Regions from separate parts of the Pseudomonas sp. UTLPPB19802 genome, predicted to be linked through region 1. Evidence: predicted binding sites of a transcription regulator. Region 1 holds the regulator's gene; each other region holds the start of a gene.
The links. The regulator FliA, encoded in region 1, starts transcription of late flagellar genes. The targets are predictions, from matches to a motif close to CTAAAGTTTNNNNNNNNNNNGCCGNTAA.
Positions count from the first base shown of each region.

Region 2: a site for FliA is predicted at 3,104-3,131, ahead of AC6I6U_RS30045 (methyl-accepting chemotaxis protein). Genes of this name have one in related genera too.
Region 3: a site for FliA is predicted at 2,796-2,823, ahead of flgM (flagellar biosynthesis anti-sigma factor FlgM). Genes of this name have one in related genera too.

Region 1 is NZ_AP048545.1:6,363,144-6,370,023, forward strand. It holds gene AC6I6U_RS27810 (chemotaxis protein CheA) at 1-472, opposite strand, end outside; gene AC6I6U_RS27815 (protein phosphatase CheZ) at 487-1,275, opposite strand; gene AC6I6U_RS27820 (chemotaxis response regulator CheY) at 1,298-1,669, opposite strand; gene fliA (RNA polymerase sigma factor FliA) at 1,861-2,601, opposite strand; gene fleN (flagellar synthesis regulator FleN) at 2,598-3,431, opposite strand; gene flhF (flagellar biosynthesis GTPase FlhF) at 3,553-4,881, opposite strand; gene flhA (flagellar biosynthesis protein FlhA) at 4,893-6,880, opposite strand, start outside.
Region 2 is NZ_AP048545.1:6,816,035-6,822,914, reverse strand. It holds gene AC6I6U_RS30055 (inorganic phosphate transporter) at 30-1,637, opposite strand; gene AC6I6U_RS30050 (transporter) at 1,947-2,969, opposite strand; gene AC6I6U_RS30045 (methyl-accepting chemotaxis protein) at 3,248-4,870, shown strand; gene AC6I6U_RS30040 (hypothetical protein) at 4,991-5,434, shown strand; gene AC6I6U_RS30035 (PepSY domain-containing protein) at 5,534-5,842, opposite strand; gene AC6I6U_RS30030 (sterol desaturase family protein) at 6,010-6,880, shown strand, end outside.
Region 3 is NZ_AP048545.1:6,756,747-6,763,626, reverse strand. It holds gene AC6I6U_RS29765 (MFS transporter) at 1-1,015, shown strand, start outside; gene AC6I6U_RS29760 (flagellar brake protein) at 1,085-1,828, opposite strand; gene AC6I6U_RS29755 (flagella synthesis protein FlgN) at 1,924-2,391, opposite strand; gene flgM (flagellar biosynthesis anti-sigma factor FlgM) at 2,440-2,760, opposite strand; gene flgA (flagellar basal body P-ring formation chaperone FlgA) at 2,928-3,689, opposite strand; gene AC6I6U_RS29740 (chemotaxis protein CheV) at 3,770-4,696, shown strand; gene cheR (protein-glutamate O-methyltransferase CheR) at 4,750-5,577, shown strand; gene flgB (flagellar basal body rod protein FlgB) at 5,815-6,225, shown strand; gene flgC (flagellar basal body rod protein FlgC) at 6,229-6,672, shown strand; gene flgD (flagellar hook assembly protein FlgD) at 6,688-6,880, shown strand, end outside.

The DNA.
Region 1 (6,880 bases):
TATCACCCGACGGGCTTTCGGCGACCGGCTCAGGCTCAGCTACCGCGACCTCGGCCACCGGCTCGGGCGCAGGTTCTGCCCCGGCAGGTTCCGCCAGACGCGACAATGCCGCCAGCAGCTCAGGAGTCGCGGGAGTGATCGGGCTGCGCTCGCGCACTTGACCGAACATGCCGTTGACCGCGTCCAGCGCTTCCAGGACCACGTCCATCAGCTCCGCGTCAACGCGACGCTCACCCTTGCGCAGGATGTCGAACACGTTCTCGGCGATGTGACAGCACTCCACCAGCTCATTGAGCTGGAGGAAGCCGGCGCCCCCTTTTACAGTGTGAAAACCGCGAAAAATGGCATTGAGCAGATCCGCATCGTCCGGCCGGCTTTCCAGCTCGACCAGTTGTTCGGACAGTTGCTCAAGAATCTCGCCGGCCTCAACCAGGAAATCCTGAAGGATCTCTTCATCGGCGCCGAAGCTCATGTGTATGGGTGCTCCTAGAATCCAAGGCTGGAAAGCAAATCGTCGACATCGTCCTGGCCGGACACAACGTCTTCACGTTTATCGGCATGAATCTGCGGACCTTCACCCTTTGCCATTTGTTTTTGTGGATCTTTTTGCGCGAGGATGGCTTCGCGGTCATGTTCGATACCGGCAAAGCGATCCACCTGGCTGGCCATCAGCACCAGCTTGAGCAGGTTGCTCTCGACCTCGGTGACCATGTGCGTGACACGCTTGATCACCTGGCCGGTCAGATCCTGATAGTCCTGGGCCAGCAGGATGTCGTTGAGATCGCTCGAGACGGCCTGGGTCTCCTGCTCGCTGCGCGTCAGGAAACTGTCGACTCGCCGGGCCAATGCGCGAAATTCCTCGGCACCGACCTCGCGGCGCATGAAGCGCCCCCAGTCGGCGCTCAGCGCCTTGGCTTCGTCATTCAGGCCATTGACCCGCGGCGTCGCGCTCTCCACCAGGTCCATGGTGCGATTGGCCGCCGCCTCGGTCAGCCTGACCACATAGGACAGGCGCTCGGTGGCGTCGGTGATCTGCGAGACTTCCTCGGCTTGCGGCATGGTGGGATCGATCTGGAAATTGACGATCGCACTGTGCAGCTCGCGGGTCAGCTTGCCGACTTCCAGATACAGGCCGCGGTCACGGGTCTGGTTCAGCTCATGGATCATTTGCACCGCGTCGCCGAAGCGGCCTTTTTCAAGGCTTTCGACCAGTTCGCGGGCATGTTTTTTCAGGGTCGATTCAAAATCGCCCAGAGAAGATTCGTTGTGCTCCATAGCGCCCCCGTGGCGGACTTCATCAACCGATGCGTTCGAAGATCTTCTCGATCTTCTCTTTCAACGCCTGGGCCGTGAATGGTTTGACCACATAACCGTTCACACCCGCCTGGGCAGCCTCGATGATCTGCTCGCGCTTGGCTTCGGCCGTGACCATGAGGACCGGCAGATGCTTGAGCTTCTCGTCGGCACGTACGTGGCGCAGCAGATCGATGCCGGTCATGCCGGGCATGTTCCAGTCGGTGACCAGAAAGTCGATGCTGCCACTATTGAGCACCGGAATGGCGGTGGTACCGTCATCGGCCTCGACAGTGTTGGTGAACCCGAGGTCACGCAACAGGTTTTTGATGATCCGCCGCATCGTTGAAAAGTCATCAACAATGAGGATTTTCATGTTCTTGTTCAATTCGACCTCCAAGCAGTCTTAAACGCGTTTCAGCACCTGGACGCGCTGTTAAATCAATTCGGCACAACACTCGACAAGGCTTTGTACCCTACTGCATGGAAACCACAACCGGCCGAGCCACCGATGCACCGTCACACGCCGCATCGGTCTCGTTCGCAGTGTCCCCACACACTGCCCCGTCAACGCGCTCGCCACTCTCCCAAACGCCCCCGCAAACGGGCTGCGCACTGGCTATGCAACTGGCTGACTCGCGACTCGCTGACCCCCAGCACCTCACCGATTTCCTTGAGGTTCAGTTCCTCGTCATAGTACAGCGACAAGACCAGCCGCTCACGCTCCGGCAAATTGGCAATCGCGTCCGCCAGTGCGGCCTGGAAGCGTTCATCCTCCAGGTCGCGCGACGGTTCGAGATGAGCGCTCGCGCCATCCTCATGCAACCCTTCATGCTCGCCGTCCTGCAACAGGTCGTCGAAACTGAACAGTCGGCTGCCCAAGGTATCGTTCAAAATCCCGTAATAATCATCGAGACTCAATTGGAGTTCGGCTGCAACCTCATGATCTTTAGCGTCGCGACCGGTTTTCGCTTCAATTGAGCGAATTGCGTCGCTGACCATGCGGGTATTGCGGTGCACCGAGCGCGGCGCCCAGTCCCCCTTGCGCACCTCGTCGAGCATCGCGCCACGGATGCGGATACCGGCATAGGTCTCGAAACTCGCACCCTTGCCCGAATCATATTTGGTCGAGACTTCGAGCAAACCGATCATGCCGGCCTGGATCAGGTCTTCGACCTGAACACTGGCCGGCAGCCGCGCCAGCAGGTGATAAGCGATCCGCTTGACCAGGGGCGCGTAACGCTCGATCAATTCATACTGGCTGTCACGCGAGGATTTGGAATACATGCGATAGCCACTTGCAGTCATAGCACCGGTCCCGCACTCGTTTGAAGTACCAGACGTTCGACGAAGAATTCCAGATGCCCACGAGGGTTCGCGGGCAACGGCCAGGTATCGACCTTCTGCGCGATAGCCTTGAACGCCAGGGCGCATTTCGAACGTGGGAAAGCCTCGTAGACCGCACGCTGCTTTTGCACGGCCTTGCGAACGCATTCGTCATAGGGAACGGCGCCCACGTATTGTAGGGCGACGTCCAGGAAGCGATCCGTGACCTTGGTCAACTTGGCGAACAGATTGCGACCTTCCTGCGGGCTCTGGGCCATGTTGGCCAGCACCCGGAAACGACTCATGCCGTAATCGCGATTGAGCAACTTGATCAGCGCATAGGCGTCGGTGATCGAGGTCGGCTCATCGCAGACCACCAGCAACACTTCCTGGGCCGCGCGGACAAAACTGACTACCGAGTCACCAATACCCGCAGCGGTGTCGATCACCAGCACGTCGAGATTGTCGCCGATATCACTGAACGCCTGGATCAGGCCGGCGTGCTGCGCCGGATTGAGATTGACCATGCTCTGGGTCCCGGAGGCCGCCGGCACGATGCGAATCCCGCCAGGCCCTTGCAGCATCACGTCACGCAACTCGCAGCGGCCCTCGACCACATCGGCCAGGGTCCTTTTCGGGGTCAGCCCCAGCAGGACGTCGACGTTCGCCAGCCCCAGATCGGCATCCAGCAGCATGACACGCCGGCCAAGCTCAGCCAGTGCCAGGGACAAGTTCACCGACACGTTAGTCTTTCCGACGCCACCCTTGCCGCCGGTCACCGCAATCACCTGTACGGGATGCATGCTGCCCATGTTCTCTTCTTACCTTGTCTTGCTTAGACGGAAGGCCACATAACTGGCTGCGCTTTCCCGAAGGAAACTGATGCCTGGCAGACCATCGATGTAGATGCGTTGCAACGTCTTCATGGTTACCTCACCCCACTCGCTTGGAGGGGCTGTGGTAGATGTCAGCGAACATATCGGCCATGGCCTCTTCGCTGGGTTCTTCCTGCATTTGCACGCTGACCGCGCGGCTCACCAGCTGGTGGCGACGCGGCAAATGCAGATCGTCCGGAATCCTCGGGCCATCGGTCAGATAGGCCACCGGCAGTTCATGGCTGATGGCCAGGCTCAGCACCTCGCCGAGGCTCGCCGTCTCATCCAACTTGGTCAGGATGCAACCGGCCAGGCCACAGCGCTTGTAGCTGTGATAGGCGGCGGTGAGCACCTGCTTCTGGCTGGTCGTGGCCAGGACCAGATAATTCTTCGCCTTGATCCCGCGACCGGCCAGGCTTTCCAACTGCATGCGCAAGGCCGGGTCGCTGGCTTGCAGGCCGGCGGTATCAATCAGCACCACGCGCTTGCGCAGCAGCGGATCGAGCGCCTGGGCCAGGGACTGGCCAGGGTCGACGTGGGTCACCGACACGTTGAGAATCCGCCCCAGGGTCTTGAGTTGCTCCTGGGCGCCGATACGGAAGCTGTCCATGCTGACCAGCGCAATGTTCTGTGCGCCGTACTTGAGTACGTAGCGCGCCGCCAGCTTGGCCAGCGTGGTGGTCTTGCCCATGCCGGCGGGGCCGACCATGGCGATCACGCCCCCCTCTTCGAGCGGTTCGATCTCCGGCGTGACGATCATCCGCGCCAGGTGCGCCAGCAGCATGCGCCAGGCCTGGCGCGGCTCCTGGATCTCGGTGGTCAGCGCCAGCAGGTCGCGCGACAGCGGACCGGACAGGCCGATACGCTGCAAGCGCCGCCACAGGTTGGCCTGCTCCGGTTGACGACCCTGCAACTGGTTCCAGGCCAGCGAGCCCAGTTGCACTTCCAGCAACTCGCGCAGGCCATTGAGTTCCGAGCGCATCGAGTCGAAGACCCGCTGGTCGACTGCCGGGGCGGCCGCAGCCGGCGCCGGGGCAGGACGCCGTGGCTCGCTGAAGGTCGGTTCGATCAACGGCTCCGCAGCGGTCAGCGGCAGTCCGGCGAACAATTGGCGATTGGTCGATCCATCGTTTTCACCCTCATTGCGCAGGCTCAGTTCGGCCTGGGCAGTGACGATCCGCGACTGGGTCTTGCGCAGCTCGTCCTCGAGCTCCATGTTCGGAACCCGTGGAGCCAGGGCCGAGAGCTTGTAGTCGAGCGCAGCCGTCAGCTCGACACCGCCCGCAATACGGCGATTGCCGATGATGGCCGCATCCGAGCCCAATTCGTCACGAACCAGCTTCATGGCCTGACGCATATCGGCGGCGAAAAAACGCTTAACTTGCATAACCCACTACCTCAGCCGTTGGGCCCTACTGTCGCAACGATGGTGACTTGCTTGTTGTCCGGAATTTCCTGGTAGGCCAGCACATGCAGGCTGGGTACCGCCAGGCGACCGAACCGCGAAAGCATCGCGCGAACCGGACCGGCTACCAGCAGGATCACCGGCTGCCCCTGCATCTCTTGACGCTGGGCGGCTTCAATCAGTGACCGCTGAAGCTTTTCAGCCATGCTCGGTTCGAGGAGAACACCCTCTTCCGAGCCCTGTCCGGCCTTCTGCAGACTATTGAGCAATATTTGTTCCAACCTTGGCTCCAAGGTGATCACAGGCAGCTCGGAGTCAAGCCCTACAATGCTTTGGACGATTGCACGGGATAATCCGACGCGCACCGCGGCAACCAAAGCGGCAGTATCTTGACTCTTCGAGGCATTGTTGGCGATCGCTTCGGCAATACTGCGGATATCGCGAACCGGCACGTGTTCGGCCAGCAGCGCCTGCAGTACCTTGAGCAGATGCGACAGGGAAATGATCCCCGGCACCAGTTCCTCGGCCAGCTTCGGCGAGCCCTTGGCCAGCAATTGCATGAGCTGCTGGACTTCTTCGTGGCCGATCAGCTCGCTGGAATGCTTGTACAGAATCTGGTTGAGGTGGGTCGCCACCACGGTACTGGCGTCCACCACGGTGTACCCGAGCGACTGCGCCTGGGAACGCTGGCTGATCTCGATCCAGACCGCCTCCAGCCCGAAAGCCGGGTCCTTGGCGGTAATCCCGTTGAGGGAGCCGTAGACCTGCCCGGGATTGATCGCCAATTCGCGATCGGGATAGATCTCGGCCTCGGCCAGGATCACACCCATCAGGGTCAGGCGGTAGGCGCTGGGCGCCAGGTCGAGGTTGTCACGAATATGCACAGTGGGCATCAGGAAGCCAAGGTCCTGGGACAGCTTCTTGCGCACCCCCTTGATCCGCGCCAGCAATTGCCCGCCCTGGTTGCGATCCACCAGCGGAATCAGGCGATAACCGACTTCCAGGCCGATCATGTCGATCGGGGTCACGTCATCCCAGCCCAGCTCCTTGGTTTCCATGGCGCGAGCTGGCGACGGCAGCAGTTCCTGCTGGCGCTGGACTTCGGCCAGGGCCTGGACCTTGGCGACATTCTGTTTTTTCCAGAGCAGATAGGCTGCACCACCGGCCACCAGCGCCAGGCTGAGGAAGGAAATGTGCGGCATGCCCGGCACCAGGCCCATCACCGCCATCAGGCCGGCAGACACGGCCAGGGCCTTGGGAGAGGCGAACATCTGCCGGTTGATCTGCTTGCCCATGTCTTCCGAGCCGGAAGCACGGGTCACCATGATGGCAGCCGCTGTGGATAACAACAGTGATGGCAATTGCGCCACTAAACCGTCACCGATGGTCAGCAGGGCATACACCCGGCCCGCGTCGGCGAAGGTCATGTTGTGCTGGAAGATCCCGACCGCCATGCCGCCGATCAGGTTGATGAACAGGATCAGCAGGCCGGCGATGGCGTCACCGCGAACGAATTTGCTGGCACCGTCCATCGAGCCATAGAACTCGGCTTCCTGGGCCACTTCCGCACGACGCGCCTTGGCCTGTGCCTGGTCGATCAGGCCGGCGTTGAGGTCGGCATCGATCGCCATCTGCTTGCCAGGCATCGCATCGAGGGTGAAACGTGCGCTCACCTCGGAGATCCGCCCGGCACCCTTGGTCACCACGACGAAGTTGATGATCATCAGGATCGCGAAAACCACGATACCGACCACGTAGTTACCGCCGATCACCACCTCACCGAACGCCTGGATCACCTTACCGGCGGCGGCATGGCCTTCCTGGCCATGGAGCATGACCACCCGGGTGGATGCCACGTTCAGGGCCAGGCGCAACAGCGTGGCCACCAGCAGGATGGTCGGGAACACGGCGAAGTCCAGCGGCCGCAGTGCGTACACGCAGACCAACAGGACGACGATCGACAGGGCGATGTTGAAGGTGA
Region 2 (6,880 bases), 450 kb from region 1:
GGGTTCGTGGGCATTGCTCAAGGGTGGGTTCAGAACAGCTTGGTGAACAGCCAGTACAGGCTGCCCGACAGCAGGATCGCTGCCGGCAGGGTCAACACCCAGGCCATCGCCAGGTTGCGGATGGTCTTCATCTGCAGGCCGCCACCGTTGGCGACCATGGTCCCGGCCACGCCTGAAGACAGCACATGGGTGGTCGATACCGGCAGGCCGTACATGTCGGCCGCGCCGATGGTCACCATGGCGACCATTTCCGCCGAGGCGCCCTGGGCGTAGGTCAGGTGGCTCTTGCCGATCTTCTCGCCGACGGTGACCACGATCCGCTTCCAGCCGACCATGGTGCCGAGGCCGAGGGCGATGGCCACGGCGATTTTCACCCACAGCGGGATGAAGCGCGTGGCGCCGTCGATCTGCTGCTTGAACAGTTGCAGCTTGCCCTGGGTGTCGGCGTCGAAGTTGCCGACCTTGTTCTTGTCCATCAGGCGGATGGCTTCGGAACTCAGGTACATGTCGTTGCGCACGTTGCCCATGGCCTCGGCCGGCACCTTGGCCAGCGAGCCATAGCCCTTCACTTCGTCACCGATCTGGCCGGCCAGGGCCGCAAGGGACGGGACCAGCGCCGGGTTGGCCTGCTGGGTGCGGATGTATTCGGTGAGCACCGGGCGCGGATCGGCCGGCGCCGGCTGCGGTGCCGCCTTGACCAGCGCGGCCTGGGTGACCTCGGCGACGGCGGCGAATTGCAGGGCCTGTTCAGCCGGCATGGTGCGGTTCAGCGCGTAGGCCATCGGCAGGGTGCCGACCAGGATCAGCATGATCAGGCCCATGCCTTTCTGCCCATCGTTGGAACCGTGGGCAAAGGATACGCCGGTGCAGGTCAGGATCAGCAGGCCACGAATCCACCACGGTGGCGGCTCGTTGCCCTTGGGCGCCTTGTACAGCGCGCGGTTTTTCACGAACAGGCGCAGCGCTACCAGCAGCAGGGCGGCCAGGGCGAAACCGATGAGCGGGGACAACAGCAGGGCGTAGCCGATCTTGGTCACCTGGCTCCAGTCCACGCCGCTGGTACCGTCGCGGCCGTGCATCAGGGCGTTGGCCACGCCGACACCGATGATCGAACCGATCAGGGTGTGCGACGACGAGGCCGGCAGGCCCAGCCACCAGGTGCCGAGGTTCCACAGGATGGCGGCGATCAGCAGGGCGAAGATCATCGCGAAGCCGGAGGACGATCCGACCTGCAGGATCAGCTCCACCGGCAGCAGGGCGATGATGCCGAAGGCCACTGCGCCGCTGGACAGCAGCACGCCGAGGAAGTTGAAGCAGCCGGACCAGACCACGGCGAAGTGCGGCGGCAGCGAGTGGGTGTAGATCACGGTGGCCACGGCGTTGGCGGTGTCGTGGAAGCCGTTGACGAATTCGAAGCCCAGGGCGATCAGCAGGGCGACACCGAGTAGCAGGAAGGGTGTCCAGGTGGTGACGACGGTGCCGAACTCGTGCATGTCGTGCACGAGGCTGTAGGCGGTGAACAACAGGCCGACGGCCAGCAGCGCGAAGAAGATCACGGCGGTAAAGACGCGAGGTTTGCTTTCCAGCTGCGGCCTGCCGTCGGCGGCGGACGCAGCGGTCAATGAGGGGGTAGCCATGCCTGAAATCCTGTTTGGGAACGGGTATCGGCCATGATCATTGCTAAATGTTACAGAGAAGCTGCCACAGATCAGTACCCGGAGATTTTGCCGTGCCGCTGGTCTGCCTGATTGGGTGGTGGTGGTGGTGGTGGTGAAGGCCAGTGTGGCGAGCGGGCTTGCCCGCGCTGGGCCGCGAGGCGGCCCCAGGCCCGGATGACTCGGTGTCCCTGAAATAACGCGGCGTGTGGTTTTACGGCTGCCTGGCAGCCGAGCGCGGCGGTGCGGCGTTCCGACAAGCCCGCTCGCCACAGCGTTTATCCGGCCATTTTAATAATCCTGCCGTTTACGAAACGCCCAGCGGCCCGCCAGCAAGGTGAAGGTCGCCACCAGCGCCACCAGTATCCAGAAACCCTCCGGGTCGCCGGCCAGCGGAATGCCGCCAACGTTCATGCCGAAGAAGCCGGCGATGATGTTGATCGGCAGGGCCAGCACCGTGACCACCGTCAGGGTGAACAGGGTCCGGTTGGTCTGTTCGTTGACGTTGGCGGCGATCTCTTCCTGCAGCAGCTTGATCCGCTCGCCGAGGGCTTCGAGGTCGCTGAGGATCAGCGAGAACTCTTCGGTGGACTTGCGCAGTTCCTTGACGTCTTCCTTCTGCAGCCACTGTGGCGGGCGATTGAGCAACCGCAGCAGCGAGCCCGGCTCCAGTGCCAGCAGCCGTTGCAGGCGCACCAGCACCCGACGCATGGCGCCCAGTTCCGCGCGGTTGTTGCTCACGCGCAGGGACAGCAACTGGTCTTCGATCTGGTCGACGCTGAGGGTAGTCTTGCGCACGATCTGGGTCAGTACTTCACCCTGGTCGCGCAGCAGGTGCACCAGCAATTCCAGTGGTGAGCGGAAGCGTTCGCCGGCCTTGACCGAGGAACGCAGTTTATCGACCGAATGCAGGGGTTGCAGGCGGGCGCTGATCAGCAGTTTGCTGCGGGCACAGACCCACAGGGTGGAGACATCCGAGGAGGTCATGTTGCCCAGGTTGAACACCACGTCGTTGACCACCGCCAGCAAGGCGTTGTCGACATGTTCGATACGGGTCGAGCGAGAGCCTTCGTGCAGGGCTTCGAAGAATTCGTCGGGCAGCGACAGGTGGGTCTTCATCCAGCGTTCGCAGGCCGCATGGGCCAGGTTCAGGTGCAGCCAGAGAAAATCCTCGGGATCTTCGGGCTGTTGCAGGCATTTCAGGGCGGTGGCGGAATCGATTTCCTCCCCGCGCTCACCGGCACGAAAGCGAAAACCGTAAAGCAGGCCGAACAGGTCCGGATCGCGGTGACTTTGGTCAAGGCTGTGATTCATGGAGGCTCGCTGAAATGAAGCGCCCGAAACATTCTTTTACAGGTTCGCTTGAGCCGCATCATCTCAAGGCTTTTTGACAGTTTTGTTACGGGTTGATGGGCGATTTCAGCAACGATGACCGGTGGTCGGGTTGCCTCAAGCCGCGCGCTGGCTTGCCGATGGCAGGGGTGTAAGCTGCTGCGCTTTTTTGGCCACAAGCCATGATGTCGCTGACAGGGATGTTTCGACTGCTCGCACTCCTGACCGGAGTGCCCAATCCCTGTTCAGAGATGCCGACAATGCTGCAAAAATCCTTGAGAGCCCAGACCCTCGCACTACTGAGCGGAAGCCTGTTGGCGATGTTGCTGATTGCCTTGACCTGCTTCCAGTTCCTTTCCAACGGTGTCCATGGCTATCGGGAGCTGATTGAAGGTCCGTTGCGCGCTTCGCAGTTGGTGGATGAAGCCAACCTGCGTTTCAAGGAGCAGGTGCAGGAGTGGAAGAACGTCCTGCTGCGCGGCAAGCAACCCCAGGACATGAACCAGTACTGGCGCCAGTTCGAGGATCGCCAGCGTGACGTGCAGGATATCCTCGGCCGCCTGGCGGCCCAGCCAGGGATCGACAGCAGCCTGAAGTCCCAGGTCGAAAGACTGCGCGACGAGCATCGCCAGCTCGGCCTGGCCTACCAGAAGGGCCGTGATGCCTACGTTGCCGCGGGCGGTGATCCGAGCGCCGGCGACCAGGCGGTCAAGGGTGTGGACCGCGCCGCCAGCGAGCAGATGAGTGTGCTGGTCAGCCAGTTGCGCAAGGCCAGCGATGCGCAATCGAGCGCCATCAGCGAGGCGGCCGCGCGCACCGTTTGGATCGGCCTGGTGGTGATGCTGGTGTCCGGGCTGCTGATCGCGCTGCTGAGCCTGTGGCTGGTCAACCGCAACCTGGTCGAGCCGATCAGCCGTCTGATCGATTACGTGGCCCAACTGAGCCACGGCAAATTCGCCGAGCGCGTGGCCAGCGATCGTCAGGATGAGTTGGGGCGCCTGGCCACTGCGGCCAATACCCTGAGAGATTTTCTCGCCGATACGTTCAATCGCCTCAAGCTCAGCACCTCGAACCTGGACAGTGCCAGTGGCGAGCTGAATGCCATTGCCGCACTGATGGCCGCCGGCACCCATGAACAATTTGAACGAACCGACCAGGTTGCCACGGCGATGACCGAGATGTCCGCCACGGCCCAGGAAGTTGCCCGTCACGCCGCAGCTGCGGCTGGTGCCGCCGACGAGGCCGATCGCTCGGCGCAGCAGGGCGAACAGGTGATGCAGTCGACTATCCAGACCATCACCCGCATGCGTACCGAAATCACCACTACCGCTACGGTCATTCGCCAGTTGGAAAGCGACAGTGGGCGGATCGGCAAGGTACTCGAGGTGATCCGCGGGATCGCCGAGCAGACCAACCTGCTGGCGCTCAATGCCGCGATCGAAGCAGCCCGGGCGGGTGAAGCCGGACGTGGTTTTGCGGTGGTCGCCGATGAGGTGCGCAGCCTGGCGCAACGTACCGCAGCGTCGATCCTGGAGATCAACCAGATCATCCAGTCGGTGCAGACCGGTGCGGTGGATGCGGCCCAGGCCATCGAGGGCGGCCAGGCCCGCAGTGATGAAAGTGTCGAGCAGGTGACCGAGGCGGGCGCGATGCTCGAACGCATCACCGCCGCGGTGGAAGCCATTCGCGATATGAACCGGCAGATCGCCACGGCTGCCGAGGAGCAGACGTCGGTTGCCGAGGACATCTCCCGCAACCTCACCGAGATCACTGCGATTGCCAGCACCAACCAGGACAACGTCAAGCGCACCGAAGCAGCCAGCAGCAACCTGCACGGCCTGTCGGGGCAATTGAACGAGGTCACCGCCAGGCTGGGCGCCTGATTGGCAAAGGGGTTTCGTGACTGTGTATCGAGATGCTGACCAACGGGATACAGGATAGGTCTCAAGCCGGCCTGCGTTATGTCGATGATGGGGTATCACTACCTCGATAGGACGTTTCCCATGGTCAGCATCACCTCGGTCAGCATCACCCCAAGCCTGTCCACCAGCACCGCCACCAAGTCGGCGAGCAGTGACGACACCACGACCACCGGTAGCGTCGCCGCTACCGCCACGGACACCACCAAGGCTGGCGGTACCCAGGCCGCGGCCGGTGGTGGCGCGGCGGGCAGCAGCGACAGTTCCAGTTCGGAATCCGATACCGTCAAGGAACTGCGCAAGCAACTGGCCGAACTGCAGAAGCAATTGCAGGAACAGGAGCAGCAGTTGCAGAAGGCCCAGGCCAGCAACGACAGCGACGAGGCCAAGGCGACTGCAGTGGCGACCGCCTCGGCCCAGGTGGCGACGATTTCCGCCTCGATCCAGACCGTTACCGCCGCCCTGACCCAGGCGCTGCAGGAGTCTGGCAGCAGCACTTCGGGCGGTACCGTCAACACCACCGCCTGAGTGCCTGGGGGGCGCTACTGCGCCTTTCTTGACGGCTGGCTGAAACGAACAAGCCGCACGTTCCTTGTGGGACGTGCGGCTTGTGGTTTGGCAGGGCGATCAGTTGTCGCGTTTTTCCTGCAGGACGGCGGCGCTCTTGGCGTCGAGCTTGACTTCCCATTTCACGCCGTCGGCGGCCTTGAGTTCGACTTCATAGACATACCCCCCACTGGCGGCATGGTCCAGCTCGGTGTCGGTGATGGTCGCCCCGGGGTACTTGGCCAGCGCCGCCTGGTTGAGCTTGTCGAAGTCGGCGATCGTGCCGGATTTCAGCAGGCCGGGAATATGGTCCGGACGCACATCGGCCGAAGCGAAGCCGGCAGCGAGTGTCAGGGCGGAAGCGGTCAGGAGGGTGGCGAAAGCTTTCATCTGGGTGGTTCCTTGTCTGGATGATTTCAGTGGGGTCAGCCTAAGTGTTGCGACTTAATTCATCCTTAAATTGACCCTTGCATGTCCTGACTGGCGATTGCGCCGTTTGTTCAATCCCGGTTCGTACAGGCCTTTCATGCTGGCGGCTTCTTAACGAGGAGCGTCTCATGAAGCGTGTGTCCAGCGGGTTGTATGCGCCGGTTTTCTGGTTTGGGTTTCTTGGTGCCGGGCTGGCATTGGCCGAGCGGGCCTGGTGTCTGCCGCTGCTGTTCCTGCTGGCGGTCCTGGTGTCTTTTCTTGCCGAGTGGTGGCTGCCCTACGAGCCAGCCTGGAACCGAGCGCGGGGAGACCGTCTGCGGGACATCGTCCACGGCCTGGTCAATGAAAGTCTCGCTGCCCTGGGGCTGCTGGTGTTGCCGGTGCTGGTCGGCTGGTTGCCGTTCGAACTGCTCTGGCCCCAGGCCTTGCCCTTGTGGTTGCAACTGCTACTGGCGATCGTGATCGCCGATGTGGGCATCACCCTGGCCCACTACGCCAGTCATCGCTCGCCAGCACTGTGGCGGCTGCATGCGGTGCATCACAGTGTGCAGCGGATGTATGGCTTCAACGGCTTGCTCAAGCATCCGCTGCACCAGGCGGTGGAGGCGCTGGCGGGCCTGCTGCCGTTGTGGTTGCTGGGTATTCCTGCGGATGTTGCGGCCTTGCTGGGGTTTGCCATTGCCATCCAGTTGCTGCTGCAGCACTCCAACGTGGATATGCGTCTTGGGCCGTTGCGCCTGGTTTTCGCCTGGGCCCCGGTGCATCGTTTTCACCATATGAAGTACGGCCGCGCCGGGGATGTGAATTTCGGGCTGTTCTTTACCGCGTGGGACCATCTGCTGGGGACTGCCTTCCACACCGAGGCGTACCGGATCGGCGAGGCGGACCTCGGGATCGGCAACCGGCCGGACTTTCCCGTGGGGTATGTGCGGCAATTGCTGGACCCGTTTCTACCCGTCGAGACCTCAGACCCTGCACCGACGCCGGTGCAATTGTTGC
Region 3 (6,880 bases), 390 kb from region 1:
CTGGCTCAACGAGCAGGCCGAGGCCAAGCAACGCGGTTTGGTCTTCAGTGGCTACATGATCGCTTCCTATCTGGGCCTGGTGCTCGGGCAACTGATCCTGGTCATGCACCCGGCCCTCGGGCCCGAATTGCTGATGCTGGTCGCACTGTGCTTTGCGTTGTGCCTGGTACCGGTGGCCATGACCCGGCGGATTCACCCGGCACCCCTGCATCCGGCTCCGCTGGAACCACGCTTCTTCATGAAGCGCGTACCGCAATCGCTGACCACCGTATTGGGTGCGGGGCTGATCGTCGGCTCGTTCTATGGCCTGGCGCCGCTCTATGCTGCTCAACAGGGGCTTTCCACCGAGCTGGTCGGTCTGTTCATGGGCTGCTGCATCTTTGCCGGCTTCCTGGTGCAGTGGCCGCTGGGATGGTTGTCTGATCGCTACGATCGGGCCGTGCTGATCCGCAGCGTCGCCCTGCTGCTGATGCTGGCGTCCTTGCCGCTGGCGATCTTCTCCTCGGCGCCGATGGAGGTGCTGTTTGCCTCCGGATTCGTGGTTTCGCTGCTGCAGTTCTGCCTGTATCCGCTGGCGGTAGCATTTTCCAATGACCATATCGAGGGCGATCGCCGTGTTTCGCTGACCGCCATGTTGCTGATGACCTACGGCATTGGTGCGAGCATCGGGCCGCTGGCGGCCGGGGTGCTGATGAAGCTGTTCGGCAGCCATATGCTCTACGCGTTCTTCAGCTTCTTCGCATTGGTCCTGGTATTGCGTATCCGGCCAAAGGCCGTGACCAACCTGCACCAGGTCGAGGATGCGCCGCTGCAGCACGTGGTCATGCCGGAAGCCATGTCGCCCCTTGGCGCGGCGCTCGATCCGCGGGTCGACGAGCAGGTGGTACTGGACCAGATGTGCGACACCTCTGTGACACCGCCGCCAGCCGATATTCAGCCCTCCGAGACGCAGGCAGGGGCTGCTACCCAGGTCGATGAATCGGATCCGGAACCGGCAAACAAGTCGAGCAATTGAGAGAGCGAATAAAAAACGGGCCACCTGATGAGAGTGGCCCGTTTTTCTTGGGTGAAGGCAGCGTCTGACTCAGTAGTCGTCGTCCTTGTCGAAACGCCGTGCTTCACGTTGCAGTTGGTAGACGAAGCGCTCGACCTGGCGTTGTACCAGCCCGCTCATATTGTGGAAGCGTACCCCGGCGAAGGTGGTGTTGATCCTTTCTTCGAAGTGCAGGTGGCGCAACTCCACCGGAGCAGTCATCGGGCCGAAGGGCAGGGCAGCGATAAAGCGTTCGTAGACTTGGCCCAATTGCAGGCGGTCGGAGATATCGCCTTCGAAACGCAGCTTGCAACCGCTGGCGGAGATGTCCAGCAGTTTGCCGTTGACCGGTGCCTTGAGCTTGTCGCCACCCATTTCGATGTTCACCAGGGCGGTGAGTTTCAGGGCAGCGCGAAACGCGTTACGGCGCTGGTGGTAGACCACTTCCTCGGGAATCGCCCCGCGGTAGCATCCGTTGGTCTCGTCCACGGTCATCGGCTGGGGTTGTTCCCAGGTGATGCGTACGCCGTCATGGAAACCTTCGACACGGAACGGTTCGCCTGCCGCCAGGAAACGTTCGCCGTCGCGCGGCATCATTTCGTCCAGGGCCAGAGTACCAGCGTCTCGGTCGATATCGATGACGAAACTCTGGAAGCGCTGGCTACGTTCGTGGAACGTGATGATCAACGGGTCATGGCTATCCTGCAGCATCCGCAGGTTGGCGGAAATTTCCAGAGGCGTGGTTAGCACCTTAGGTGGCTGCGGAGCATCGTCCGCGCTTGGGGCATTGGACACGGTTCATCAATCTCCAGACAAAATACGACTACACGCAAAGCCAGCATTTTGCCAGCATGATACGCGCCTTGGATAGAGCGCGCAGCAGTTCGGGGTCAAGCCTGACTCAGAGGGCGCGGCTTCGCAAGCCTCGCCGTCGAGCCGCGGGCATCATACAGTGCGGGTGGCTCGCCGCCGGTCAGGATCTTCAACTGATTTGCGGTAGTTGCTTGCTGAACCTGGATATTGCGCCCATTGAGTTCATTGGCAGCCTGGCAGTCGGCCAGGAGACGGGTGAGTTCTTCGCTCTGGCTCAGCAACTCGGCACCCACGCTCGACTGCGCGGCCAGTTGTTCCAGGCCGGAGTGGTTGAGGGGCAGGTTGAGGCTGGCGAGAATCTGGCTGCGCTTGCGGCCATGTTGTTCCAACAGGATGATCAACGCTTGCTTGCGCGCCAGAATGTCTTCGAGCTCGACCATGTTGCGACCATGCAGCGCCAGCGATTCGGCGCGCAACAGCTCAAGCAGATCTTGAGCTGGAGCAAAATCTTCGGTGATCAGTTGCAGTAAATTGGTGTCGTGCATGGCTGGCCTTGGGTTTTAAGCGTCCAAAAGCCTCGCGCCGGCAGATGCCTAGCGCTGGGCTTCGAAGTTGAGCAGTTTGCTTGCGACTCGGTTGCTATCGACCTTGTAGCTGCCATCGGCGATTGCCTGTTTCAACTCGGCCACGCGGGCGCTGTTGACTACAGGCTGCTGCTGCAGCTTGTCAGTGATCTTTTGCAACTGCTGAGCCTCATTGCTGAGGTGTACCGATTCCCCGCTCTGGCCGACTGAATCGGCCTGGCTGTTCACGGCGGCAGACTTGCCGGCGCCGTCGGCTTCCTTGTTGGCGCTGGTGCGCGTACTGCCTGTCAGTGACGGGGCGTTATTCAAACGACTGAAATCGATGACCATGATAAAAACCTCTGGGTATTTGGACGCTTGCCTTGTTTTCGGCCATACCCGGAAAAACTTTAGGCTCATCTGAAAATGAGTCTGCATTTCGGCTGTAGCCCTGTCTGGGCCACAGTTTAGGAAAAGTGTTGGCTCGGCGCCAGTTATCTACAGAGTGGTTTTTTTCTCTATAAGGCCACTTCCACCTGACCAGGGGCAGTGACCCGGGCCTTGATGACCCGCTGCGAGTTGAGGTTCTTGATGCGGATCTGCTCGTTCAGGCCGCCATCGGAGAGCGCTTCGCCGGGCATCTTGACCACCAGGCCACCGCTCGTCGCGCTGATGACCACCTGATCACCCTTGCGCACCACTTCTGCCTGCTCCAGGTGAACCAGGGTGATGACCTGGTCCATGACCATTGGTCGGACAAGTTTCTGCCCGATCGCCTGGTCGGGCGAGGTCAGGAACCCCTGGTTGATCAGACTGATATCCCGTTCACGCAGGGCCACGTCTTCTGGCTCGATGATTCCGGCGCGCTTGAGTGGGCGAGTAGTGACGACCACGTCGCGGAACAGCTTGACCTGGGCTGGTACGAACACCGTCCAGGGCGAACTGCCTTCGCAGCGGATCTTCACGGTGACTCGGCCGATCGGGGTTGCCGGGCTCTCGAGGCTGGCTGTCAATTCCTTGTCGCAGGCAGCCATGCGCAGGCGCGGGTCTAGTTGGTTGACCTGGATTTCGTAGCGACCTTCGGTTTGACTGGTAGCCAGATAGTCTTCTACCGTGAATTCAAGAAAGCCTTGGGTCACGCCGATAAGCTGATCAGGCAGGGTCGCCGATTCCGCAAAAGCAGGGTTGCTTGGGTTCAGGCAGCATAAAACCGACACTACCGCGAGTAATCTGCGGTACTGTGATGTAAGGCGTCGAAAAAATGTCGTTTGTGCTTTCATAACGGTATAAAAAGCAAGGCTCGTGCCGTTTGCGCCTGAACGGGCGTCGAATCGTGAAGCTTTGATCAGAGAGGGCAGTCATGGCTGGTGTGATGGATTCGGTGAACCAGCGTACGCAACTGGTGGGGCAGAACCGCCTCGAGTTGCTGTTGTTCCGTCTCGACGGACAGCAGCTCTACGGGATCAACGTGTTCAAGGTACGCGAGGTGCTGCAATGCCCCAAGCTGACCCTGATGCCCAAGTCCAATCCGGTAGTGTGCGGTGTAGCGAACATTCGTGGAGCAACCATTCCGATCCTCGATCTGGCAATGGCCACCGGTTCCGGTGCACTCAAGGATCAGAGTAATCCGTTCGTGATCATTACGGAGTACAACACCAAGACCCAGGGGTTCCTGGTCAAGTCGGTGGAGCGCATCGTCAACATGAACTGGGAAGAGATCCATCCGCCACCCAAGGGGACCGGACGTGATCACTACCTGACGGCGGTGACGCGGATTGACAACCAGTTGGTGGAAATCATCGACGTGGAGAAGATCCTCGCCGAGGTTTCGCCCATGTCCGAGTCGGTTTCCCTGGGCGTGGTGGATGTCGAGACGCAAACCAAGGCGGTGTCCCTGCGTGTGCTCACCGTCGACGATTCGTCGGTGGCGCGCAAGCAGGTCACGCGTTGCCTGCAGACGGTCGGTGTCGAGGTGGTGGCGCTGAACGACGGCCGGCAGGCACTGGATTACCTGCGCAAGCTGGTCGACGAGGGCAAGAAGCCGGAGGAGGAATTCCTCATGATGATCTCCGACATTGAAATGCCCGAGATGGACGGCTATACCCTCACTGCTGAGATTCGCAGCGATCCGCGCATGCAAAAGCTGCACATCACTCTGCATACTTCCTTGTCAGGGGTTTTCAACCAGGCGATGGTGAAGAAGGTCGGCGCCGATGACTTCCTTGCCAAGTTCCGACCTGATGACCTGGCGGCCCGGGTGGTTGACCGGATCAAGGCTGCAGGATAACAGCCGGGGACCGATGGTCCCTGGCGCTACAGACGATTTAAGAGGCGGCACCATTGTCTACGGGTAATTTGGATTTCGAACAGTTCCGGGTCTTCCTGGAAAAGGCCTGTGGCATTCTGCTCGGTGAAAACAAGCAATATCTGGTTTCCAGCCGTCTCAACAAGCTGATGGAGCAGAATGGCATCAAATCCCTGGGCGAGCTGGTCCAGCGGATCCAGACCCAGCCACGCAGCGGCTTGCGTGAGCAGGTGGTGGATGCCATGACGACCAACGAAACCCTGTGGTTTCGTGACACCTATCCGTTTGAGGTGCTCAAGAGCAAGGTATTGCCGGAAGCGATCAAGGCCAGTCCCGGGCAACGCCTGCGGATCTGGTCGGCCGCTTGTTCATCGGGGCAGGAGCCTTACTCGATCTCGATGTCGATCGACGAGTTCGAGCGGACCAACATTGGCCAGTTGAAGGCCGGTGCGCAGATCGTCGCCACCGACCTGTCGGGTCTTATGCTGAACAACTGCAAGACCGGCGAGTACGACAGCCTGGCGATTGGTCGCGGCCTGTCGCCCGATCGCCTGCAGCGCTACTTCGATACCAAGGGGCCGGGGCGCTGGGCGGTCAAGGCGCCAATCCGCAACCGGGTCGAATTCCGCTCGTTCAACCTGCTCGACAGTTATGCCAGCCTGGGCAAGTTCGACATCGTGTTTTGCCGCAACGTGCTGATCTACTTCTCCGCGGAGGTGAAGAAGGACATCCTCATGCGCATCCACGGCAGTCTCAAACCAGGCGGTTATCTGTTCCTGGGGGCATCCGAGGCCCTCAACGGCCTGCCGGACCACTACCAGATGGTGCAATGCAGTCCGGGCATCATCTACAAGGCCAAATAGCCAACAGTTCGACACCCAGCGGGAGCCCACAAGGCTCCCGCTTTTTTTTGCCGCCGGTGTTGCCGCTTTGCTGGCGCTTAGCGGAAATGCCTTGCCGCTTTTCTGGCATTGCCAGCGGCAGCCACCTGGCAAAGCCTTGAATTACGGGGGGTGAGGAAATTGGCATGGGGCTTGCTATGGCTCTGTCAACGAAAAACCTGTTCCGACGATCAGGTCAACTCTCGAAGGTTTCCCGACATGAGCATCAGTTTCGACAAAGCGCTCGGCATCCACGAACAGGCCCTGAGCTTCCGTGCCCAGCGTGCCGAAGTCCTGGCCAACAACATCGCCAACGCCGATACCCCGAACTACAAGGCCCGGGACATGGACTTTTCCTCCGTGCTCGCCGAGCAGAGTGAAAAGGCCAGGAACAACGGCACCTTCGCGCTCAACACCACCAACAGCCGCCACATCGAAGCCCAGGGCATGAGCAATGGCGACGCGGCGTTGCAGTACCGCACACCGATGCAGCCGTCGATCGACCAGAACACCGTGGATGCGCAGATCGAGCAATCGAACTACGCGCAGAACGCGGTCGATTTCCAGGCCAGCTTCACCCTGCTCAACAGTAAATTCAAAGGGCTGGTGTCAGCCCTTCGTGGAGAATAAGCCATGTCCCTCGCCAGCGTTTTCAACATTGCCGGTAGCGGCATGAGTGCCCAGACCACTCGACTGAACACCGTCGCCAGTAACATCGCCAACGCCGAGACCGTCTCGTCGAGCATCGACAAGACCTACCGTGCGCGTCACCCGGTGTTCGCCACCATGTTCCAGAACGGCCAGGCCGGTGGCAGCGATTCGCTGTTCCAGGACCAGAACGCTGCCGGACAGGGCGTGCAGGTGTTGGGCGTGGTCGAAGACCAGAGCAACCTGGAAGCCCGCTACGAGCCGAACCATCCGGCGGCCGACGCCAAGGGGTATGTCTACTATCCGAACGTCAACGTCGTCGAGGAAATGGCCGACATGATCTCCGCCAGTCGTTCGTTCCAGACCAACGCGGAAATGATGAACACCGCCAAGACCATGATGCAGAAGGTCCTGACCCTCGGTCAGTGATAAGGGGCGACAGACATGAGCGTTACCGACTCCACCAGCACCTCCGTCCTCAACGACATCTTGACGGCCTCCAATGCCAAGGTGACGAACAAGACCAGTACCGACTCGCTGGGCAATGCCATCAGCAGCGCGGCCGGTGGCCAGACCCTGGGCAAGGACGCGTTCCTGCAACTGCTGGTAACCCAGCTGAAGAACCAGAACCCGCTGG